One region of the Leptothrix sp. (in: b-proteobacteria) genome, then DNA from elsewhere that is predicted to be linked to it. Evidence: predicted binding sites of a transcription regulator. Region 1 holds the regulator's gene; the other holds the start of a gene.
The links. Region 1 encodes FNR, which switches genes on or off when oxygen is low (the NO sensors DNR and NnrR bind a similar motif). Its sites were predicted from a motif close to TTGATNNNNATCAA; they were not measured.
Positions count from the first base shown of each region.

Region 1 (8,414 bases):
ATCCTGACCGTGGCGCTGCTGCACATCGTCAACAGCGCGGCCATTCCGGTCAGCTTCACCAAGAGCTACTCGGCCTACGCCGGCGTGCAGGACGCCATGGTGCAGTGGTGGTATGGCCACAACGCGGTGGGCTTCTTCCTGACCGCCGGCTTCCTGGGGATCATGTACTACTACATCCCCAAGCAGGCCGAGCGCCCGGTCTACAGCTATCGCCTGTCCATCGTCCACTTCTGGGCGCTGATCTTCACCTACATGTGGGCGGGTCCGCATCACCTGCACTACACCGCCCTGCCGGACTGGGCGCAGAGCGTGGGCATGGTCTTCTCGCTGGTGCTGCTGGCGCCGAGCTGGGGCGGCATGATCAACGGCATCATGACCCTGAGCGGCGCGTGGCACAAACTGCGTGAAGACCCGATCCTGAAGTTCCTGATCGTCAGCCTGTCGTTCTACGGCATGAGCACGTTCGAGGGCCCGATGATGTCCATCAAGACCGTCAACGCCCTGAGCCACTACACCGACTGGACGGTGGGCCACGTGCACTCCGGCGCGCTCGGCTGGGTGGGCCTGGTGTCGATGGGTGCGCTCTATCACCTGATTCCGCGCATGTTCGGCCGCACCAGGATGTACAGCGTCCGGGCGATCGAGACCCACTTCTGGGTGGCCACCATCGGCATCGTGCTCTACATCGCCGCGATGTGGATTGCCGGCGTCATGCAGGGCCTGATGTGGCGCGCGATCAACCCCGACGGCACGCTGGTCTACAGCTTCGTCGAGAGCGTCAAGGCGACCTATCCGTTCTACGTCATCCGTCTGCTGGGCGGCGTGCTCTACCTGGGCGGCATGCTGATCATGGCCTGGAACGTGGTGATGACGGTGCGCATCGGCAAGCCGGAAGCGGTGGCGATTCCGTTCACCCCGGCCCACGCCTGAAACGCGAGGAGAAACAAGATGGCTGACAACAAACAGACCCTTGGGGGTCACGAGAAGATCGAGACCAGCAACTTTCTGATGATCGTGCTGATCCTGCTCACCGTGGCGGTGGGCGGCATCGTCGAGATCGTGCCGCTGTTCTTCCAGCGCTCGACCACGCAGCCGGTCCAGGGGCTGCTGCCCTACACGCCGCTGCAGCTGACCGGGCGCGACGTCTACCTCCGCGAGGGTTGCTACAACTGCCACTCGCAGATGATCCGCCCCTTCCGGGCCGAGACGCTGCGCTACGGCAACTATTCGCAGGCGGGCGAGTTCGTCTACGACCACCCCTTCCAGTGGGGCAGCAAGCGCACCGGTCCCGACCTGCACCGCGTCGGTGGCAAGTACAGCGACGAATGGCACCGCGTGCACCTGAACAACCCGCGCGACCTGGTGCCCGAGTCGAACATGCCGGCCTACTCCTGGCTGAACACCAACGTGCTCAACCCGGCCGACGTGGCGCCCAAGATGCGCGCGCTGCGCACCGTGGGCGTGCCGTACAGCGACGACGAAATCGCCAAGGCCGCCGACGAGCTCAAGGGCAAGAACGAGATGGATGCGGTCGTGGCCTATCTGCAGGTGCTGGGCACCGCGGGCAAGTGAGGCAGACATGGACCTGGACCTGGACCTGAACATCCTGCGCAGCGCAGTGACCTTGCTGTCATTCGCCGCATTCCTGGCCATCGTTGTCTGGGCCTATCGGCGCAGCAACCGGCATCGTTTCGATGAAGCAGCCGATCTTCCTTTCCTGGATGACCGCCTGCAACAGAAGCCACAGAACTCCTCCGGAGGCCGCCATGAGTGATTTCTCCAACAGCGGCTGGTCGCTCTTCATTGCCGCCGTCACCATCCTCGGCCTGCTGGCCTGTCTGGCGCTGCTGATCATCGCCAGCCGGCGCAAGGTCATGTCCAGCGACAACACCACGGGCCACGTCTGGGACGAGGACCTCAAGGAGCTCAACAACCCGCTGCCGCGCTGGTGGATGGGCCTGTTCGTGCTGACCATCGTGTTTGCGGGCATCTACATTGCGCTCTATCCGGGCCTCGGCAGTTCGGAGGGCGCGCTCAAGTGGAGCAGCGCCGGCCAGCACGCCCTGGAACAGGCCAAGGCCGAGCAGGCGATGAAGGCGGTCTACGGCCGCTACGCCGGCATGAAGGTCGAGGCGCTGGCCGCCGACACCGGCGCCATGGGCATTGGCGAGCGCCTGTTCGTCAACAACTGCGCCACCTGCCACGGCTCGGACGCGCGCGGCAGCAAGGGCTTCCCCAACCTGACCGACGGCGACTGGATGGGCGGCGACGGCGGTGACGCCTACATCGCCAAGACCATCGCCGAAGGCCGCCAGGGCATGATGCCGCCGATGGCCGCCGCCGTGGGCAGCGCCGAGGACGTCAGGAACGTGGCCCACTACGTGCTGAGCCTGTCGGGCAGTGCGCACAACAGCATCCAGGCGCAGTTGGGCAAGTCCAAGTTTGCGGCCTGCGCGGCCTGCCACGGCGCCGACGGCAAGGGCACCCAGGCCTTGGGCGCGCCCAACCTGACCGACAAGGTCTGGCTGCACGGCTGGGGTGAGGAGACCATCATCGCCATGATCAACAACGGCAAGGTCAACGTCATGCCTCAGCACGCCACGCGCCTGACGCCCGAGCAGATCCGCGTGCTGGCCGCCTACGTCTGGAGCCTGTCGCGCAAGCCGGCAGCACAGACGGCGCTCAACACGAAGTAACTTCAGCGGGTCTCCACACCGTGTCTGCGTCCCTCGACAAACCTCCCGTCGCCGCACCGGGCGAGCCTGTGCTGGTCTCGCTCTACGAGAAGACCAGGAAGATCTACCCTCGTGCGGTGAACGGGCTGTTTGCCAAGTGGCGCTGGGCGCTGGTGTGGTTCACGCAACTGGTGTTCTACGGCCTGCCGTGGCTGATGTGGAACCAGCGGCAGGCGGTGTTGTTCGACCTGGGCACCCGGCGCTTCTACATCTTCGACCTGGTGCTTTACCCGCAGGACTTCATCTACCTGACCGGGCTGCTGGTGATCTCGGCCTACGCGCTGTTCCTGTTCACGGCCATCGCCGGGCGGCTGTGGTGCGGCTATGCCTGCCCGCAGACGGTCTACACCGAGATCTTCCTGTGGATCGAGCACCGGCTGGAGGGCGACCGCATGCAGCGCATGAAGCTCGATGCCGGCCCGTGGACGCTCAACAAGTGGTTGCGCAAAGGCGGCAAGCAGGTTGCCTGGATGACGTTTGCGCTGTGGACCGGCTTCACCTTCGTCGGCTACTTCACGCCGATCCACACGCTGTGGGCCGAGGCGTTCACGCTCGGTTTCGGCCCATGGGAGTGGTTCTGGGTGCTGTTCTACGGCTTCGCCACCTACGGCAACGCCGGCTACATGCGCGAGCAGGTTTGCAAGTACATGTGCCCGTACGCGCGCTTCCAGAGCGCGATGTTCGACCGTGACACGCTCATCATCAGCTACGACGCCGCCCGGGGCGATCCGCGCGGCACCCGCAGCCGCAAGATCGACGCCCGCGCCGCCGGCCTGGGCGACTGCATCGACTGCGGCCTATGCGTGCAGGTGTGCCCCACCGGCATCGACATCCGCCAGGGCCTGCAGTACGAATGCATCGGCTGCGCCGCCTGCATCGATGTGTGCGACGGCGTGATGGACAAGATGCAGTACCCGCGCGGCCTGATCCGCTACGCCACCGAAAACAGCCTGAACAACGGCTGGAGTCGCGCGCAGATGCTCAAGCGCGCCGTGCGTCCGCGCGTGCTGATCTACGCCGCCATCCTGGGCCTGATCGTGCTGGGCGTGGGCGCGAGCCTGTGGCTGCGCACGCCGTTCAAGGTCGATGTGGTGCGTGACCGGGCCTCGCTGGCACGCATCGTCGATGACGGACGCATCGAGAACGTCTATCGCCTGCAGATCATGAATGCGGCGGAGTCGACCGAACGTTTCCGCATCACGGTGCAAGGGCTGCCCGAGCTGACATTGGCCAGCGCAACGGACGTCGAGGTGGGCGCCGCCGAGGCCCGCTGGGTGACGCTGGCCGTGCAGGTGCCGCCCGAGGTGGCGCAGCGTGCCGGCACCGGCGCGCACAACATCGAGTTCGACATCCAGCGCCTGAATCCTGCCGAGGGCAGCGCCCCGCTGGTGCTGCGCGAGAAATCAACCTTCATGGTGCCGCGCTGACCGCGCGGGTTGACCGGAGTAATCAAGATGGCTGCTGTTTCCCCCTTGTCCCCGTCGGTTTCCCCGTCTCTGTCGCGACCCTGGTGGCGTGAGCCGATGGTGTGGCTGGTCATCAGCGGCCCGTTGTCGGTGATCCTGGCATGCGTGGTGACAGCGATCTTGGTGATCAACCACCCGGACCCGGTGCTGTCGATGGAGCCCACCGTGATCCCGCAGCGTCCGGCCGACGACCTGCAGGGGCGTGCGTCACAGCAGCCCGCCATGAAGGCTCGCAATCACGCAGCCACGGGCGGTCTATGAGCCGGCCTGACCCGCAGGGCAGCGCCGATGCAGCCGAATCGGTGGCCACCGACTACATCGAGGCGCCGACAGGCCACCCGTTGTCGGAGTTTTCCCGCCGGCTGTGGGCGGTGCTGTGGCCGGCCTTCCTGATGGCGGGCGTGACCGAGATGCTGGTCTTCGCGATGGTCGATCCGCACGACCTGCACTGGCTGGGCGGCGGGCCTCTTGAGTGGCCGCGGTCGGCCATCTACACCAGCGCGTTTTTCATTTTCTGGGCCGTGATCAGCGTGGCGGGCGGGCTCACACAGTTATTGCTGCGCGAGCCAGGCTTGCTCAACCGGTCGCGTTAGCCCGAGATCAATGGCAAGGTCAGGGGCAGACTCAGTAACTCGCGCCGTTGACGATCTGCTGCAGCAAGTCCTGGTGCAGGATGCGGATGTCGCGCTGCTTGACCTCCAGGATGCCCTCATCCTGGAACTTCGAGAAGGTGCGGCTCACGGTTTCGAGCTTCAGGCCCAGGTAGCTGCCGATTTCCTCGCGCGTCATGCGCAGCACCAGCGCACTGGCCGAGAAGCCTCGCGCCTGCAGGCGCTGGGTCAGGTTGAGCAGGAAGGCCGCCAGGCGCTCCTCGGCGCGCATGCTGCCCAGCAGCAGCATCACGCCGTGGTCACGCACGATCTCGCGGCTCATGATCTTGTGGAACTGGTGCTGCAGCAGCGTGAACTCGCGCGACAGCGTCTCCAGCTGGGTGTACGGAATCATGCAGACCTGCGAGTCCTCCAGCGCCACGGCGTTGCAGGCGTGGCGGTCGGTGCTGATGCCGTCCAGGCCGATGAGTTCGCCCGCCATCTGGAAGCCGGTGACCTGCTCGCGGCCGTCGGCGGCGGTCACCAGCGTCTTGAAGAAGCCGGTGCGTACGGCGTAGAGCGCGGTGAACGGCTCGCCGGCGTGGAAGAGCGCCTCACCGCGCTTGACGGCGCGGCGCGAGTTGACCATCTCATCGAGCGAGTGGACTTCTTCTTCCGACAGCCCGACCGGCAGGCAGAGCTCGCGCAGATTGCAGGCCGAGCAGGCGACCTTGAGGGCGTCAAGGCGGGCAGTGTGATGGGTATCTTGCATGGTCCTGATGATTATTAGGGTTGAAGTGCAGGCACTCCCTGGTGCGCAAAAAAGGAGCGAGTGGTGTGTTGTGACACACATCGTCTGGAATGGATCAACAGAGTGTGATTTTTTTACAGCTTGCCTGCGACAGGATTGAGTCAAGTCAAGTTGATGTGTGACGCGAACGGCAAAGTGCAGTTGATGAATCTGAGTTCAACATCAAGTCTGTCTGCTCCTCTGTGCGGTAACGCACTTTCGGTTCAAAACCATACCGGTGTGGGTGTCAAAACCACGCCGGAAGGGCTGACGGACGATCTTTTGCGCCGCATGGACCGGCCCGGGCCGCGTTACACCTCTTACCCGACCGCCGACAGATTCGTCGAGGCCTTCACGGCCGATCACTATCGCCGGGCGCTGAGCCAGCGCGGCACCGGTGGCGTGGCAGGGTCGGGCGCACCGGTGTCGGTCTATGTGCACATTCCGTTTTGCGAATCGGTTTGCTACTACTGTGCCTGCAACAAGGTCGTCACGCGCGACCATGACCGCGCCACCGGCTACCTGGATGCGCTGTCCCGCGAGATGAGCCTGGTCGCGCGCGATCTGGGCGTGAACACGCCGGTGTCCCAGCTGCACCTGGGCGGCGGCACGCCCACCTTTTTGAGCGACGAGGAACTCGACCGCCTGATGCGGGATCTGCGCCGCCATTTCCAGCTGTTGCCGCAGGCCGAATGCTCGGTCGAGGTCGACCCGCGCACCGTGACGCGCGCGCGCCTGCAGCACCTGATCGACATCGGCTTCAACCGCGTGTCCTTCGGCGTGCAGGACTTCGATCCCGACGTGCAGCGCGCCGTGCACCGCGAACAGCCGCTCGCGCAAGTCCAGGCACTGATGGCCGATGCGCGCGAACTCGGCTTTGCGTCCATCAACGTCGACCTGATCTACGGCCTGCCGCTGCAGACGGCCGAGAGCTTTGCGCGCACGGTCGAGCAGGTGGCGGCACTCCGCCCCGACCGCATCGCGCTCTACGGCTATGCCCACCTGCCGCAGCGCTTCAAGCCGCAGCGGCGCATCGTGATCGAGCAGTTGCCCTCGGGCGGCGACCGCGTCGCGATGCTGGGCCAGGCCATCAGCGGCTTCATCGGCCATGGCTACCAGTACATCGGCATGGACCACTTCGCGCTGCCCGACGATCCGCTGGCGCTGGCCAAGCGGCAGGGGCGGTTGCACCGTAATTTCCAGGGCTACAGCACGCAGCCGGACTGCGATCTGGTGGCGCTGGGCGTGTCGGCCATCGGCCGCGTCGGCGCCACCTACAGCCAGAACGCCAAGACGCTCGACGAGTACTACGACCTGCTGCTGCGCGACGAGTTGCCGGTGGTGCGCGGCCTGAGCCTCACGCGCGACGACGTGGTGCGCCGCGCGGTGATCATGGCCATCATGTGCCACGGCCGGCTGTCGTTCGAGTCGGTGTCGCTGGCGCACCTGATCGACGTGCGTCGCTACTTCGCGGCCGAGCTGGAAGAGCTGCAGGACTTGGCCGAATCCGGCCTGCTGACCCTCAACGACGACGGCTTTGCGCTCACACCGCTGGGCTGGTACTTCGTGCGCTCGGTGGCGATGGTGTTTGACCGCCACCTGCGCGCCGATCAGGCCCGCGAGCGGTTTTCGCGCATCATCTGACGCGTCACAGCCTCCGCAATCCTTCTGCACCCATGAGTAACGCGTTGCTTTTCACCGCCGCCGTCATGGGCCTGGCGGGCCTGCCGCACTGCGCCGGCATGTGCGGCGCCGGCTGCGCGGCGGTGGTGCGCGCCCATTCGTCGACCCGCGGGCCAGCCCAGCCCCGGCGCACGCTGGCCGCGCTGCTGCTGGGGCGGCTGGTGGGCTACACGCTGGCCGGGGCGGTGGTCGCGACGGCGATGGAAGCGCTGCGCTGGATGGGTGATGCCGCCGGCTGGATCCGGCCGTTTTGGCTGCTGCTGCAACTTGGCCTGCTCGGGCTCGGCCTGTGGATGCTCGCCAGTGGCCGCTTGCCGCTGGCGTTGCAGGCGTGGCTGGAAGGCCTGGGTCGCCCGGCGCCACTGGGTGCGGGGCTGGCGCGGGTGCAGGTGGTAAAGCGGCGCGTGCCGGGCGAGTTCAAGGCCGCCGGCATCGGCCTGCTCTGGCCCGCCATTCCCTGCGGCCTGCTGCACGCGGCCTTGCTGGTGGCGGCGGTCGCCTCCGGCCCGGTGCAGGGCGGCGCGGTGATGCTGGCGTTTGCCGTCACCAGCAGCCTGGGCCTGCTGATCGGCCCTTACGTCTGGCTGCGCTGGTTGCCCCGCCTGGCGGGCGCTGATGCGGCTGGCACGAGCGCCGCCTTCAACGGCGTGGCGTTGCGTCTGGCGGGGGCGTCGATGGCCGCCATCGTCGGCTGGACGCTGTGGCATTCGGTTGGTGTGCCGCTGTACGCCTGGTGTGCCAGCTGAACAGCGTCAACCAGGCGGCAGGGGCAGCCACCTAAAATTAGAGGTTTCCCCCAAACCCATGTGATGTCCGGAGCTCGATCCATGTACCAGCATATCCAGGTGCCAGCAGGCGGCGCGAAGATCACCGTCAATGCGGACTTCTCGCTCAACGTGCCGCACAACCCGATCATTCCGTACATCGAGGGCGACGGCATCGGCCTGGACATCACCCCGGTGATGATCAAGGTGGTCGACGCCGCCGTGGCCAAGGCCTACGCCGGCCAGCGCCAGATCCACTGGATGGAAATCTTCGCCGGCGAGAAGGCCACCCAGGTCTACGGCCCCGACGTCTGGCTGCCGGCCGAGACGCTGCAGGTGCTCAAGGACTACGTCGTGTCGATCAAGGGCCCGCTGACCACGCCGGT
Region 1 is NZ_CBDFPH010000010.1:30,125-38,538, reverse strand. Features, by position in the region: gene ccoN (cytochrome-c oxidase, cbb3-type subunit I) at 1-930, shown strand, start outside; gene ccoO (cytochrome-c oxidase, cbb3-type subunit II) at 949-1,572, shown strand; gene AC5IG3_RS14340 (cbb3-type cytochrome oxidase subunit 3) at 1,580-1,774, shown strand; gene ccoP (cytochrome-c oxidase, cbb3-type subunit III) at 1,767-2,696, shown strand; gene ccoG (cytochrome c oxidase accessory protein CcoG) at 2,717-4,162, shown strand; gene AC5IG3_RS14325 (hypothetical protein) at 4,190-4,462, shown strand; gene AC5IG3_RS14320 (hypothetical protein) at 4,459-4,794, shown strand; gene fnr (fumarate/nitrate reduction transcriptional regulator Fnr) at 4,826-5,563, opposite strand; gene hemN (oxygen-independent coproporphyrinogen III oxidase) at 5,747-7,225, shown strand; gene AC5IG3_RS14305 (sulfite exporter TauE/SafE family protein) at 7,258-8,010, shown strand; gene icd (NADP-dependent isocitrate dehydrogenase) at 8,092-8,414, shown strand, end outside.

Region 2 (8,414 bases), on a different contig from region 1:
TGGCCTGGGCATGCTCGCGGAATGCCGGAGCGGTGGTGACCAGATACGACTGACCGATCAACGCTCCGTGCGACCAGCCCAGCAATTCGGTCAGCGCCGGGTTGGCATAGCGGATCACATCGTCCTGGACCACGAACAAGCCGGTCTGGGCCTGTTCGGCGAGCGTCTGCTCCTGATCGATCAGGAGCGGTACGCCGTCAGCGGGCGTCGGGGTAGCGGGAAGGACGATGGACATGCCGACGCAGTAGGTGACAAGGATCGGCCCGGGCCCTCAATCGGGGGCCAGGCACAGGTCGTCCAAGCTTAGCCACGCCGGCGCGGCGCGATCGGCAGAAGTGCGGCGGGTTGGCCAGCCTTCTTGAAGCCGCCCGTCAGCCCAGCGCCCGCTGCCGGCTCGACAGCACCGAGCCCAGCGCCAGCACCCCCGCCGAAATCGCCAGGCCGCGCGTCAACCCGAGTGTGCCGCCGCCAGCCGCATCGGCCACCCAGCCGGTGATGCTGGGGCCGATGATCTGGCCGGCGGCAAACACGATGGTGAAGGCGGTGATGCCCGAGGCCCATGCCGCCGGCGCGTGGTTGTGGCGCACGAACGCGGTGGTGGCCGCCACCACCGACAGGAACACCGCGCCGAACAGCACGCCCGAGACCAGCACCACCAGCGGCTGGCGGCTCAGCACCGGCAGCAGCGTGGCCACCGCCAGCAGGCCGTTGAGCAGCATCAGCGCCCTGCCGTTGCGATGCCGCTGCAGCAGCCCGGCCCACAGCCACGACGACGCCACCACGCCCGCGCCCAGCAGGCTGTAGAAGCCGATGATCTGCGCCGTGCTCTGGCCCTGCTCGCGCAGCAGCGTCACCACGAAGGTCATGTAGCCGATGTAGCCCAGCCCGAAGCACAGGTAGCCCGCCAGCGCCCAGCCCATCGGCACCCAGGCCACGGCGGTGCGCGCGCTGGCGGCGGTGGGGGGCGCGCTCAGGGCGCGGGTGCCGCGGGCGGTCAGCCGGGTGAAGAGCGCGGCGCAGCCGGCCACCGCGAGCCAGGCGGTCGGCCAGTCAGGCGGGCTGCCTGCGGGCGCGCCCGACATGAATCCCGGCACCAGCAGCGCCGAGGCGATCACGCCCAGGCCGACGCCACCGTAATAGATGCCCAGTACCAGCCCGGCGCTGTGGCTGCGCTCGGCGGTTTGCTGGCCGGCCAGCCGGGCGGCCAGCAGCCCGCCGCAGACGAAGCTGGCCGCGCTGGCCACGCCGGTGATCAGACGCAGCAGCAGCAAGACCGAGTCCGAGCGCGTCAGCGCGTGCGCCGCCAGCAGCAGCGCCGCGCTGTAGCCGCCCCACAGCAGCAGGCGGCGGGCGTCGAAGCGCGCCAGCAGGCTCGGCATCAGCAGCGCGCCCAGCAGGTAGCCGGCCGCGTTGGCGGTGTTCATGGCCCCGGCCAGGAAGTAGCTCCAGCCCAGGTCGGCGCGCATGGCAGGCAGCAGCAGGCCGTAGGCAAAGCGCGCCAGCCCGAGCGACACCGCAGACGCCAGCGCCAGGGCGGCGGCCATCAGCAGAACGGGCGGCGGGCGCGAAGCGGCAGGGGACGAAGAGGGCGTCATGGCGGGCGATGGGCAGGTGCCGGTTGACTGGGGTGGCGCAGTCTCCCACGCAAGCCGTGCACGATGCCGCGACAAGTGCCGTACCCGGCATGCAGCGGGTTGGCTAGAATCGCGCCCTGCTTCCGAGGAGCGTTGCGAGGTCGGTCCTTCACCTTGAGGTGATGCACCCGCCCCAGGCTCGGAACCCACATCTGGCAACGGCGCTCACCCGCTCGCACACCACCGGCGAGTCTCAGGGTGAGCTGCATCCGGCAGTTCCCCCTTGAAACTCATCCGGCGCGGCGGACTCTGACCGAGTAAACGCAATGAACGCTGCTGTCAAAACCCTGCATGCCCAGGACTATTACGTCGCCGACCTGACCCTCGCGCCCTGGGGCCGCAAGGAAATCAAGGTCGCCGAGACCGAGATGCCCGGCCTGATGGCCATCCGCTCGGAATTCGCCGCCAGCCAGCCGCTCAAGGGCGCACGCGTGACCGGTTCGCTGCACATGACGATCCAGACCGCCGTGCTGGTCGAGACGCTGCAAGCCCTGGGCGCCGAAGTGCGCTGGGCCTCGTGCAACATCTTCAGCACGCAGGACCACGCCGCCGCCGCGCTGGTCGCCGCCGGCACGCCGGTGTTCGCCTACAAGGGCGAGACGCTGGCCGATTACTGGGACTACACCCACCGCATCTTCGAGTTCGGCGCCAAGGGTGCTGAAGGCGAAGGCCCGAACATGATCCTCGACGACGGCGGCGACGCGACGCTGCTGATGCACCTGGGCAAGAAGGCCGAGACCGATCCGTCGGTGCTGGCCAACCCGGGCAGCGAAGAAGAAACCTGCCTGTTCAACGCCATCAAGGCCAAGCTGGCACAGGACGGCACCTGGTACAGCCGCAAGGGCGCGCAGATCATCGGCGTGACCGAAGAGACCACCACCGGCGTGCTGCGCCTGAACGAGATGTCGGCCAAGGGCACGCTGATGTTCCGCGCCATCAACGTCAACGACTCGGTCACCAAGAGCAAGTTCGACAACCTGTACGGCTGCCGCGAGTCGCTGGTCGACTCGATCAAGCGCGCCACCGACGTGATGATCGCCGGCAAGGTGGCCTGCGTGGCCGGCTACGGCGACGTCGGCAAGGGCTCGGCCCAGGCGCTGCGCGCCCTGTCGGCCCAGGTGTGGGTGACCGAGATCGACCCGATCAACGCGCTGCAGGCGGCGATGGAAGGCTACAAGGTCGTGACGATGGAGTACGCCGCCGACAAGTGCGACATCTTCGTCAGCGCCACCGGCAACAAGAACGTCATCCGCTACGAGCACATGGCGGCGATGAAGGACGAGGCCATCGTCTGCAACATCGGCCACTTCGACAACGAGATCGACGTCGCCTCGCTCGAAAAGCTCGAATGGGACGAGATCAAGCCCCAGGTCGACCACATCACCTTCCCGGACGGCAAGAAGATCACGCTGCTGGCCAAGGGCCGCCTGGTCAACCTCGGCTGCGCCACCGGCCACCCGAGCTTCGTCATGAGCTCGTCGTTCGCCAACCAGACCATCGCCCAGATCGAGCTGTTCACCAAGCCCGATGCCTATGAAGCCGGCAAGGTCTATGTGCTGCCCAAGCACCTGGACGAGAAGGTCGCGCGCCTGCACCTGAAGAAGGTCGGCGCGATGCTGACCGAGCTGAGCGACGAGCAGGCCGCCTACATCGGCGTGAGCAAGCAAGGCCCTTACAAGGCCGATACGTACCGCTACTAAGCAGGTCGGGGCGCGCGGTTCTGCCGCGCGTCACCTGCCCTGTATTTCTTTTCTTTTGACCGAGCCAGAATTTTCAATGCGCATTGACCAACTCATCGTCCAAATGGGCCTCGCCCCCACCCGTTCCGCGGCCCAGCGGTTGATCGAGACCAAGGCAGTGCGCTGGCTCGGCCCCAAGGGCTGGACCGTACCGGCCAAGGCCGGCGAAGACGTGCCCGAGGGCGCGCAGATCGAAGTCACCAACAGCGATGAGCTGCGCTTCGTCTCGCGCGGCGGGCTCAAGCTCGAAGGCGCGATGGCCCAGTGCGACATCGACGTCACCGGCCGCACCTGCCTGGACGTGGGCCAGAGCACCGGCGGCTTCACCGACCTGCTGCTGCAGCAGGGCGCGGTCAAGGTGGTCGGCCTGGACGTCGGCCGCGACCAGCTCGCCGCCAAGCTGCGCGCCGATGAGCGTGTGGTCTGCTACGAGGGCATCAACGCCCGCGACGTCGAGGGCAGCGACTTCGCCGCCGACTGGCCAGAAGCGAGCTTCGGCTTCATCACGGCCGATGTGTCGTTCATCTCGCTGTCGCACGTGCTGCCGACCCTGTTCAAGTACCTGGCGCCGGGCGGCGACCTGCTGGTGCTGGTCAAGCCGCAGTTCGAACTGCAGCCGGCACAGATCGGCAAGGGCGGCATCGTGCGCGACAAGGCGCTGTTCACCGACGTCGAGACCCGCACGCGCCAGACCTGCCGCGCCTGGCCGATGAAGGTCAACGCCTACTTCAAGAGCCCCATCACCGGCGGCAACGGCAACACCGAATTCTTCATGTGGGTGCGCCACCCCGAGGCCGGCGACAAGCCGATCGCCGAGTCGACGCCCAAGAAGAGGGCCGACAAGCCCAAGAAGGCGGCGAAGTCCACGAAGCCCACGACCTGAATCCCGCCTCTGGCCGCACGCCGGCCACGCCCGACCCCACCGGACCTGTCATGACCACCACGACCGCCCTCCCGCCGCTGAGCCTGGAATTCTTCCCTCCCAAGACGCCCGAGGGCGCCGCCAAGCTCGCCACCACGCGGCAGGAGTTGTACGCGCTCAAGCCGCAGTTCTGCTCGGTGACCTACGGCGCGGGCGGCAGCACGCAGGACGGCACGATGAGCACCGTGCAGGCCATCCTGAATGAAGGCCAGGACGGTGCCTCGCACTTCACCTGCGTCGGCGCGACGCGTGAATCGGTGCGCGAGAAGCTGGCGCAGTTCCAGGCCATGGGCATGAAGCGCATCGTCGCGCTGCGCGGCGACCTGCCCAGCGGCTACGGCAACATGGGCGAGTTCCGCTACGCCAGCGATCTGGTCGCCTTCATCCGCGCCGAGACCGGCAACCACTTCCACATCGAGGTGGGCGCCTATCCGGAAATGCACCCGCAGGCCAAATCGCCGCAGGCGGATCTGGACGCTTATGTGGCCAAGGTGAAGGCCGGCGCCGATTCGGCCATCACCCAGTTCTTCTACAACAGCGACGCCTACTTCCGCTTCGTCGAGGACGCGCAGGCGCTGGGCGCCGACATTCCGGTGGTGCCGGGCATCATGCCCATCAGCAACGCCAGCGGCATCATCCGCTTCGCCGACGGCTGCGGCGCCGAGATCCCGCGCTGGATCCGCCTGCGCCTGCAGGGCTTCGGCGACGACACCGCGTCCATCAAGGCCTTCGGCCTCGACGTGGTCACCGACCTGTGCGACCAGCTGCGCAGCGCCGGCGTGCCTGCGCTGCACTTCTACACCATGAACGCCAGCCCCACGGTGCTGGAAATCTGTCGCCGCCTGGGCCTCTGAAGAGGGGCATCACGCTGATTCGCCCGGCCCGCCTGTGGCGCGGGCGCATCAGCGGCGAGCGCATCGGCTGACCTGCATCAAGCAGGCGGGCGCGGCAGCTCACAGCTTGAGCCACCCTTGAGGGGCCACAAGCCGCCCAAGCAGATCGGCACCTGAAATGGCATGGCACGGACAGACACCGGCGTGATCCGGGGTCCGTGCCGTTCCCTACCCACAGGAGTTCCGATCCATGAACAAGCTTTGTTTTGCCCTGCTCGCCGCCGTTGCCACCACCGCCGCCATCGCGCCGGCGGCCCAGGCCCAATCGGCCGGTGATGTCGTGATGCGCCTGCGCGCCGTCAACCTCGACCCCGCCAACAAGGACTCGGTCGTGCTGGGCGGCACCGACGTGGCCGTGACCATCAACAGCAAGGTCATCCCCGAGATCGACTTCACCTACTACCTGACGCCCAACTTCGCCGCCGAGCTGGTGCTGACCTACCCGCAGAAGCAGGACGTCTCGGTCGACGGCGCCCAGGTCGGCACGCTCAAGCACCTGCCGCCCACGCTGTCGGCGCAGTACCACTTCACCCACCTCGGCCCGTTCAAGCCCTATCTGGGCGCGGGCGTGAACTACACGCGCTTCTCCAGCGTGCACCTGCCGACCGGGCTGGACGTCGAGAAGGACAGCGTCGGCCTGTCGCTGCAAGCCGGCGTCGACTACGCCATCGACAGCAAGTGGTCACTCAACTTCGACATCAAGAAGGTTCAGATCCGCACCGACTTGCTCAGCGGCGGCGTCAGCCAGGGCACGATCAAGATCGACCCGACGCTGGTGGGCGTGGGCGTGGGCTACAAGTTCTGATCGAGCCGGCCTTGCGGGAGTTTTTTCGCAGGGATTCAGGCTCAACTGCCCAGCCTGGCCAGCCAGGCGTCCACCGGGTCGCCGCTGCCCATGTCGGGCACGACCAGGCCATCAATCATGAAGGTGGGCGTGACGTGGATGCCGTTCTGGCGGGCGTATCTGGCCTGCCATTTCATCTCCTGGGTGAGTGCCGGGTGCTCGAAGGCCGCAGCGACCGGGACGGCGCTGTACTGCTCGATCAGCGCCAGCACCTCGCGTGGCGAGCGGTCCAGCACCGGGCCTGTGCAGTGGTCGGCCGGCTCGAACGCCTCGCGGTGACTGAAGACCGCCGCCAACACGGCCTTGGCCGACGATTGGCCGCCGGCAGTGGTCAGGGCCGCCAGCACCGCGCGCACGATGGTCGGCGAGAAGCAGTGCCAGGGCTGGGCCAGCAGCCGGATGCGCAGGGTCAGGCGGTCTTCACCCGCGCGGGCCAACAACTCATCGAGCTTGCCGAAGGCCCGCGCCGAGAACGGGCAGGTCGGCTCAAGAAAGACTTCCAACGTGCGGGGGCCGTGGCCCCAGGTCAGCAGGTGGTGGGAAGACAAGACAGCAGCGGCGTGGATCATGGCGTTCCGGTGGTCGTGAGCAAGATGTCGGAGCAATCAGCGGGCTGGGCCAGGCGTTCATCGGTCGCCAGCAGGGCCGTGAAGCGCTCGACCAGAAACTCGTGCAGCGTCCGGATGGCAGGGCGCAGGTGCTGGCGGCCTGGGCTGATCAGGTTGAGCGGGGCCAGTTCGCCCTGCCAGTCAGGACACAGGCGCACCAGTCGCCCGCTGCGCAAGTCGGCCGCCACGTCCAGATAGGACTTGTACACAATCCCTTCGCCCATCAACGCCATGCGGCGCACCGTGTCGCCGTTGTCGCTCTGCATGCTGCCCTGCACGTCGACCTCGACGATCTCGGCACCGCGCATGAAAGTCCAGTGGTTGTGGGACCGGTCGCTGAGCATGAAGCACAGGCAGTCGTGCCGTGGCAGTTCGCGCGGGGAAGCCGGCATGCCGTGCCGGGCGATGTAGTCAGGCGAAGCGCAGAGCGCACGCCGATTGCTCGCGGCGACCGACAGGCTGACCATGGACGAGTCAGGTGGCTCACCGTAGCGCAGCGCAATATCGACAGGATGGCGGGTCAGATCGAGCACACGATCCGACACCGACAGGCGCAGCTTGACGCGCGGATGGCGCTGGCGGAACTCGTTGAGCCAAGGCAGCACCACGTGGTTGCCCAAGTCGGAGGGCATCGAGAGTTGCACCACGCCGCTCACCTGGCCTTGGTGGGTGGACAGGCGCTCACTGGCCTGCAGCAGCAGATCCAGGCCGGTGCGGCAGTCGTCCAGAAACTGCTCGCCCTCCTGGGTGAGCCGCAAGGCGCGGGTCGAGCGCACGAACAGCGGCACCCCCAGTTCGGCCTCCAGGCGCTTGATGACGGCGCTGGCAGCTGCCGGCGTCATGTCCATCGTACGGGCCGCAGCCGACAGGCTAGCGGCCTGCGCTGCGCGGACAAACAACTGAAGATCGCTGAGTGCTTTCATCGGGACTGTTGCAAATCGATCATCAATTTTTCCTTGAAACAGTTTCGCTGCAATGGGCATGAACACCGCCACGAACGCCCAGGGGCGTGACATCTGTTTACAGAACCATGGTTTACCCCCAAGAAATACAGGACTTTCAAGGAAGCGTTGAAGCTATTTCCTGACAAGACGTCTTGGTTTTGTCAGTTGCGGTGCTGACAATTGACGCGAAGCAAGCCAGATCACGCAGATCCGGCGACGCCCCCACGCAATCAGGATCCACCGCCATGGCCTCGACCTCCACCCTTTCCACCTGGACCAAGTCCGACTACCAGAGCGCCACGGCCAGCCAAATCACCTCGCTGACGATCGATCAGGTCAAGCTGATGGCGCATCCGGACTGGCTGTTGCCGGCGGCCGTCAGCGGCTTCACGGCAGCGCAGATGCCGTCCATCAGCATCAGCTGGACCTACATGAACGCCAGCTGGCTGAACGCCCTGTCGGCCAGTGCCTTCGCGGCCATCCCGGCGGCCGGCGTCGCCCAGTTCGCCTCCGCCGCCGTCAAGGGGCTGGACGCGGCGCATGCCAGCGCCTTCACGGCCACCCAACTCGCCAGCCTGGGCTCGCCGCAGTCGCTGAGCACCACCGCCGTGGCGGCCCTGAACGCCACGCAACTGGCCGCCATCCCGACGGCCAAGTGGAGCTCGATGAGCGCCGCCTGGCTCAACGCCGTGCCCCCCAGCGTGTTCGCGACCCTGCCGGCCACCAGCGTTGCCAAGTTCTCCAGCGCCGCCTGTGCCGGGCTCGACGTGGCGCACATCCAGGCGCTGACCCCCACCCAGATGGCGGGCCTGTACTACCCCGAGTCGCTC
Region 2 is NZ_CBDFPH010000008.1:152,838-161,251, forward strand. Features, by position in the region: gene AC5IG3_RS09860 (EAL domain-containing protein) at 1-235, opposite strand, end outside; gene AC5IG3_RS09865 (YbfB/YjiJ family MFS transporter) at 372-1,595, opposite strand; S-adenosyl-L-homocysteine riboswitch at 1,714-1,808, shown strand; gene ahcY (adenosylhomocysteinase) at 1,901-3,334, shown strand; gene AC5IG3_RS09875 (TlyA family RNA methyltransferase) at 3,438-4,256, shown strand; gene metF (methylenetetrahydrofolate reductase [NAD(P)H]) at 4,307-5,149, shown strand; gene AC5IG3_RS09885 (OmpW/AlkL family protein) at 5,379-5,993, shown strand; gene AC5IG3_RS09890 (DsbA family protein) at 6,035-6,580, opposite strand; gene AC5IG3_RS09895 (substrate binding domain-containing protein) at 6,598-7,563, opposite strand; gene AC5IG3_RS09900 (C2 family cysteine protease) at 7,830-8,414, shown strand, end outside.
Region 2: a site for FNR is predicted at 5,217-5,230, ahead of AC5IG3_RS09885 (OmpW/AlkL family protein). Genes of this name have one in related genera too.